One region of the Caballeronia sp. ATUFL_F1_KS4A genome, then DNA from elsewhere that is predicted to be linked to it. Evidence: predicted binding sites of a transcription regulator. Region 1 holds the regulator's gene; the other holds the start of a gene.
The links. Region 1 encodes LexA, which represses DNA repair genes until DNA is damaged. Its sites were predicted from a motif close to ACTGTATNNNNATACAGT; they were not measured.
Positions count from the first base shown of each region.

Region 2: the regulator LexA is predicted to act here: its motif matches at 1,804-1,821, upstream of NCS03_RS25240 (putative DNA modification/repair radical SAM protein).

Region 1 is NZ_JALQEB010000004.1:21,609-24,853, forward strand. It holds gene NCS03_RS06905 (DUF2939 domain-containing protein) at 1-283, opposite strand, end outside; gene NCS03_RS06910 (hypothetical protein) at 383-709, opposite strand; gene lexA (transcriptional repressor LexA) at 907-1,584, opposite strand; gene NCS03_RS06920 (sulfate ABC transporter substrate-binding protein) at 1,843-2,865, shown strand; gene cysT (sulfate ABC transporter permease subunit CysT) at 2,956-3,245, shown strand, end outside.
Region 2 is NZ_JALQEB010000037.1:359,514-362,758, reverse strand. It holds gene NCS03_RS25245 (UdgX family uracil-DNA binding protein) at 1-580, opposite strand, end outside; gene NCS03_RS25240 (putative DNA modification/repair radical SAM protein) at 580-1,791, opposite strand; gene NCS03_RS25235 (hypothetical protein) at 1,905-2,126, shown strand; gene NCS03_RS25230 (hypothetical protein) at 2,234-2,554, shown strand; gene NCS03_RS25225 (hypothetical protein) at 2,863-3,162, shown strand; gene NCS03_RS25220 (aldose 1-epimerase) at 3,173-3,245, opposite strand, start outside.

The DNA of each region.
Region 1 (3,245 bases):
GACCGACGAGCGCCGCGCCGATCATCGCACCGATGATCGCGAGCGGATTCCCGCTCTTTTGAATATCCACGCGACGCGTGAGCAGCGCCGCGATCTGGTCCTTGAGGCTCGCGCGCAGCGCCGGAAAATCGACGTATTCGTTGACGGTTTGCGCGTCGCGCGCATCGGCCGCGCGCTTCACGCGATCGAGTGCGATGTAAGGCGATGCGTAAACGAAACCGAGCGCCGCGACGATAACCAGGACGACGAGCGTAACGACAATAGAACGGGTAGTGCGGGACATGCTTGGGCCAAGCCTCTTGCAAAACGTGAATTACCGATTGACCGCGCGGGCGCCGGTTAAATCCCGTGAATTCACGTCGTGCGTGCGATGGCGTTCCATTCAGGCGAGGATTCCGCCGGCCAGCCCGGCATTTTCCTCGGCGATGCAGCGGTCGATCATGCGCGAAACCTCGTCGATCTTGCCCACCATAATCACGCGCGATTGCCCGCGATACACGCGCACTGGCGCGCGCTGCTCGGCCTCGGCGTGCACCGTGCTGTTGAGGGAAACGCGAGCGAAGGCCGGCTGACGGGACGGCAACGCGGGCATTTCGTTGAAGAGATCGGGCGTGGCTTCGGCGCGCGGCATGCCGCAGGCGATCAGCGTGCGCAGATGGCGCAGGCGGCCGAATTGACGGAAGGGCAGCAGACGGGCAAAACGTTCCATGATGACTCTCCAGACGATAGGACGCACCGCGGCGCACCGCGCGCGGTGGCCGTCATGCTTGTTGTGTTGTGAGACGCCTGAATCAGGTGTCGAAAGCGGTTGGTGAGGCTATCTTGCGATGTCAATGAGACATTTCGTGTCTCGGTGCGAAAGTAATGTGCTTCGACTTTCGTGCCTTGCCCGTTCGCGGGCCAACATCAGAATTCGCCGGAGCGGATCAGCCCGACGGCAATGCCTTCAAGCGCGAAATCGCCGCTGCCGGCGCGCACGAAGATGTTTTCATACTCGGGGTTTTCGGCGATGAGTTCGACGCCGTCCGCGCGCCGTTTCCAGCGCTTGACCGTGACGTCGTCGCCAAGACGCGCGACGACGATCTGTCCGTCTTTCGCTTCGTTGCGCTTTTGCACGGCGAGAAGATCGCCGTCGAGAATGCCTGCGTCGCGCATCGAGAGGCCGCGCACCTTCAACAGATAGTCCGGCTTGCTGGAAAAGAGCGCGGGGTCGCACGCATAGTGCTGCGAGATGTGCTCTTGCGCGAGGATAGGACTCCCCGCCGCGACCCGGCCGACGAGCGGCAGAGACAATTGCATGATGCTCTGATGCGGCAGCGTGAACTGATGCGGCAGCTCCTCGGACCGATCGATGCGAGATGCATCGCCGAGCAGCCGAATGCCGCGCGACGAACCCGCCGCCAGCTCGATGACGCCCTTGCGGGCCAGCGCCCTGAGGTGCTCCTCGGCGGAATTGGCCGAACTGAAGCCGAGCTCCGCCGCGATCTCGGCGCGCGTGGGCGGAAAGCCCGTGCGGTCGATCGCGCGCTGGATGAGTTCGAACACCTGCTGCTGCCGCGCGGTAAGTTTTGATGTTTTGGTCACTGGCTCGAGCCCCTGATGCACTGTATGAATGGACAGGTGACTGTATTTTTATACAGTATTTGGCGCTTTTCAAGCTTTACTTTAAGTTCGCGGCCACGAAGCCTCCGCACCGTCGGATCGCGCCCGCCGGCGCTTCTTCCATCCAGGAATATCGTTCTTAGCAGTTTTACGTATAAAAAAGTGAATAACGATTATTTTCAATCATATAGAGGCCTCGTTAGACTGATTCCGTCAATTCGATAAGACGGAGAACGGGGAATGCAAAGCATCAACACGGGATTGCGACGGCTTCTTGCTGCGGCGACGCTTGGCGCGGCGGGTTTGATCATGACGGCGCCGGCGCAGGCGGATACGTCGTTTCTGAACGTTTCCTACGACCCGACTCGCGAGCTGTATCAGGACTTCAATCAGGCTTTCGCGAAAAAGTGGAAGGCGGAGACGGGCGAGACCGTAACCTTCAAGCAGTCGCATGGCGGGTCGGGCGGCCAGGCGCGCGCGGTCATCGACGGACTGCAGGCGGACGTCGTTACGCTCGCGCTCGCTTATGACATCGACGCGCTCGCGGGCAAGGGACTCGTCGGCGCGGACTGGCAGAAGCGCCTGCCGGACAACGCATCGCCGTACACGTCGACGATCGTGTTTCTCGTGCGCAAGGGCAATCCGAAGCACATCAAGGACTGGGACGATCTGACGAAGCCGGGCGTGTCGATCGTCACGCCGAATCCGAAGACATCCGGCGGCGCGCGCTGGAACTACCTCGCGGCGTGGGCGTACGCGCAGCACAAGCCGGGCGGCAACGAGCAGACCGCCAAGGAGTTCGTGACGAAGCTCTACAAGAACGCCGGCGTGCTGGATTCCGGCGCGCGCGGCGCGACGACGAGCTTCGTGCAGCGCGGTCAGGGCGACGTGCTCATCGCGTGGGAAAACGAGGCGTTCCTGTCCCTGAAGGAATTCGGTCCGGACAAGTTCGAGATCGTCGTGCCGTCGGTGAGCATTCTGGCGGAGCCGCCGGTCGCGGTGGTCGACAAGGTCGTCGACAAACACGGCACGCGCAAGCTCGCCGAAGCGTATCTCAAGTATCTGTATAGCGACGAAGGGCAGCAGATCGCCGCGCGCAATTTCTATCGGCCGCGTTCGGACAAGGTGCCCGCCGATCTGACGAAGCAGTTTCCGAAGCTGAAGCTCTATACCATCGACGACACCTTCGGCGGCTGGACCAAGGCGCAGAAGACGCATTTCGCGGATGGCGGCGTGTTCGATTCGATCTATCAGCCGCAATAAGCGTCAACCGGCGACGCGGCGCGTTCAAGACGCCGCGCGCCCGAAGCAGCAACGCGCGCCCACCCCGCGCGCAAAATGGATGATTCAAGGATGACGACTCTCACATTCAGGAAACCGAGCGCGCTACCCGGTTTCGGCCTGACACTCGGCATCACGGTGGCTTATCTGAGCCTCGTGGTGCTGATTCCGCTTGCCGCCACCTTCGCTAAGACGGCGACGCTCGACTGGGCGCAGTTCGTGCGCGCGGTGACGTCGCCGCGCGTGCTCGCATCGTATCGGCTGACGTTCGGCGCGGCGCTCGGCGGCGCGCTCATCAACGCGGTGTTCGGTTTTCTCGTCGCGTGGGTGCTCGTGCGCTACACGTTCCCGTTCAAGCGCAT
Region 2 (3,245 bases), on a different contig from region 1:
CCAGCGCGCGGCCGCGCTCCAGTTGCAGGCGCTCGCCTTCGAACATCGCGGCGCCGTCGGGCGTTGCGATGAGCCATGTCGAGCGTCCCATGCGCGCGGCGAAATGCTCCGCGCCCCACGCGAGCACGTCGTGATCCGGCTCGTACCACGCGACGAATTCCGGCGCGCCGAGCGACGCGTCGCGCTGCCGGAAGCGCACATACGCGATCATGTCGTGCTGCGCGCGGCGCACCGCCTTCGCCATCTTGTAGAGGCGCGCGCCGTCTTCATCGGCGGGCGATGCCACCGAGCGGTCGCCCTGCGCCCAGCGCCACAGCACGCGATATAAAAAGCTCCAGCGGCGCGCGTCGCGAAAATGCGCGGCGTCTTTCAGCAGCGATGCGAGTTCGCGCGACACGCGGATAGGCGGCGCATCCGCTGCCTTCGCCGCTTTCGCCGATCGCGCCGACTCGTTGAACAACGCCGGCTCCGCCTGAGCCGTACGCCAATCGATCGATTCGGGCGGGAGCTTTTGCGCGAGCGCATCGAGCGCGGCGACGCGCCAGCCGTCGAATTCGTCGTCGATGGCGATGACGTGCATCAGATCAGCGAGAGCTGCACCGGGCCGGTCGCGAGCGCGCGCCGCAGACTGTCCGAAGGCGCTTCGTCGAGCGGCGGCCGGTAATCCGCCGTGACGACGAACGGCTTCACCTTGTCCATGCCGCAGCGCAGCCGCACGAGATCGTGATAGCGCACGCGCCGCTCGCGCCGCAACTCCACGATGCGCTTCGCGTTGCGCATGCCGATGCCCGGCACGCGCGCGATCATGCGCGCGGGCGCGGCGTTCAGATCGACGGGAAAGCGCTCGCGATGCGCAAGCGCCCACGCGAGTTTCGGATCGACATCGAGCGGAAGATTGCCGGCATCGCCGAGCAGTTCGGCGGCGGCGAAACCGTAGCCGCGCATCAGAAAATCCGCCTGATACAGCCGATGCTCGCGCAAGAGCGGCGGCGCTTTCGACGGCACGCCCGAGGGGCTGTCAGGAATCGGGCTGAACGCCGAGTAATACACGCGCTTTAGCTGATAAGAGCCGTACAGCGTTTCGGCGGTGCCGAGGATCGTGCGGTCGTCGGTTTCATCGGCGCCGACGATCATCTGCGTGCTCTGCCCCGCCGGCGCGAACTTCGGCGCGCGCGGCTCCGCTTCCGATTCCTCGCGCGCGACGCGGATGTTGCCCATCGCCAGCTTGATCGTGCGGCCGCTCTTTTCCGGCGCGAGCCGCTCGAGGCTGATTTCCGTCGGCAATTCGATGTTCACGCTCAGACGGTCGGCATAGCGTCCCGCTTGCGCGATGAGTTCGGGATCGGCATCGGGAATCGTCTTCAGATGGATGTAGCCGCGAAATCCGTGCTTCTCACGCAGCAATTTCGCGACGAGGACGAGCTGCTCCATCGTGTAGTTCGACGAACGAATCACTCCGGAACTGAGAAACAACCCGTCGATGTAATTGCGACGGTAGAAATCCAGCGTGAGCGTAACAACTTCTTCCGGCGTGAAGCGCGCACGCGGCACGTTACTGGACCGGCGATTGATGCAGTACCGGCAGTCGTACAGACAAAAGTTCGTCAGCAAAATCTTGAGCAGCGAGACGCAGCGCCCGTCGGGCGTGAAGCTGTGGCAGATGCCGGAGCCGGTGCTCGCGCCGAGGCCATCGATGCCGCGCGACTCGCGTTTGGGCGCGCCGCCGCTCGCACACGACGCGTCGTATTTGGCGGCGTCGGCGAGAATTTCGAGCTTTTCGGAGAGATCCATCTTGATTATGATACTGTATGTTTATACAGTACCTCACGAGAGGCGCGGAGTCAAAGGTAATCACGGCATCGCACGCTTCGCGCCTGCCCTCGCAATCCCTTTCGGAGCCTTTCATGCGATTCGACTACAAGACGTTTCACATCGACTGCACCGCCCATCACGACGAAGACGGCAGCTACTACGCGCACGCACGCATCACGCGTCCGGCGGACGAGCGCACCGCGCATGCGGAAGTATTCGAATCCGGCGAGCTGGATGCGTTCGCGAGCGAGTCGGATGCCGTCCATTGCGCGCGGGCGTGGGCCATCGAGTGGTGTGACGAGGCGACTGCATGACAATTCGATTTCTTCCCGCGGCACGGTGATTGCGCAATGTAATCGGCGACGCCGCAGCTTTGCGCAAGGCGGCGCGCATCGAGATCATTGATCAACGGGAGGAAACCATGAAGAACGCCAAGAGAAGTTTGATTGTGTCGGCCATGATTCTGGGCTTGTCGGGCGCGGCATTCGCGCAAGGCGCGGGCGGCGGTGCCGGCGGCGGCGGCGCGGGTGGCGCAGGCGCGGGTGGCGGCACGGCGGGCGGCAACGGGGCCGGTCAGGGCGGCACCGGAATGGGCACGCCGAACAGCAACGGTGTAACCGGCTCGACGTCGGGCGCATCGGGCTCGAACACGATGGATTCGTCCAAGGGCAGCAGCAAGATGCACAAGAAGGGCAGCTCGGGATCGAACATGTCGGGCGGCACCTCCGGCAAGTCGGAATAAACGTATTGAGTTTCCACGTTTCGGCGCGCCCGGACTTTCGCAAGTCCGGGCGCGTTTTTCGTGCTTCTTCTTTAAACCCGCACGCCTATCCCCACCAAGGTATCCCTGCCAGATAGGGATTTCTCGCGCCTTCCCATCGCCGTAAGGTAATCCCCGAGCGCCATTCGTCGCGCCCGGTGCGTCGTCATTTGTCGCGTCGGACGAAGCGAGCCCGCGCTCGATCCATTCATCCGTCCATCGGCAAAGCGGCAAGGAGTCCGAGACTCGCGTTCCCGGCTGCTTGTGCATTCGTTTCAAGGAGCTGGAACATGAAGGCAAAGATCAACCCGAAATTTCTCGCGATGATGGCAGCATGCGCGGTCGTGTCAGGAATCGGTGTCGCGCACGCGCAAGGCATGCCCGCCGATGCGCAGCAACTCGTCCAGACGATGCGCCCGATGTACATGTCGCAGGCCATGCCCGATGAATCTCAGACGCAAACCGCCGCGACGCCGCAACAAGCCTCCGGCGGCGACTCCGCGTATGGCGGCATGAAGCCCGCCTCCGCGAGCGGACATCGCGATAGCGACTGCAGCCCGGCGAACTGCAACGTTTTCTTCGGTCAGTAGGCGCGACGCCTTATTCCGTGTGAGTCGTCCAGGCGAATGTCGCGCTGACCGACTCGCCCGGTTCCAGCACCGCGCCGCCCTTC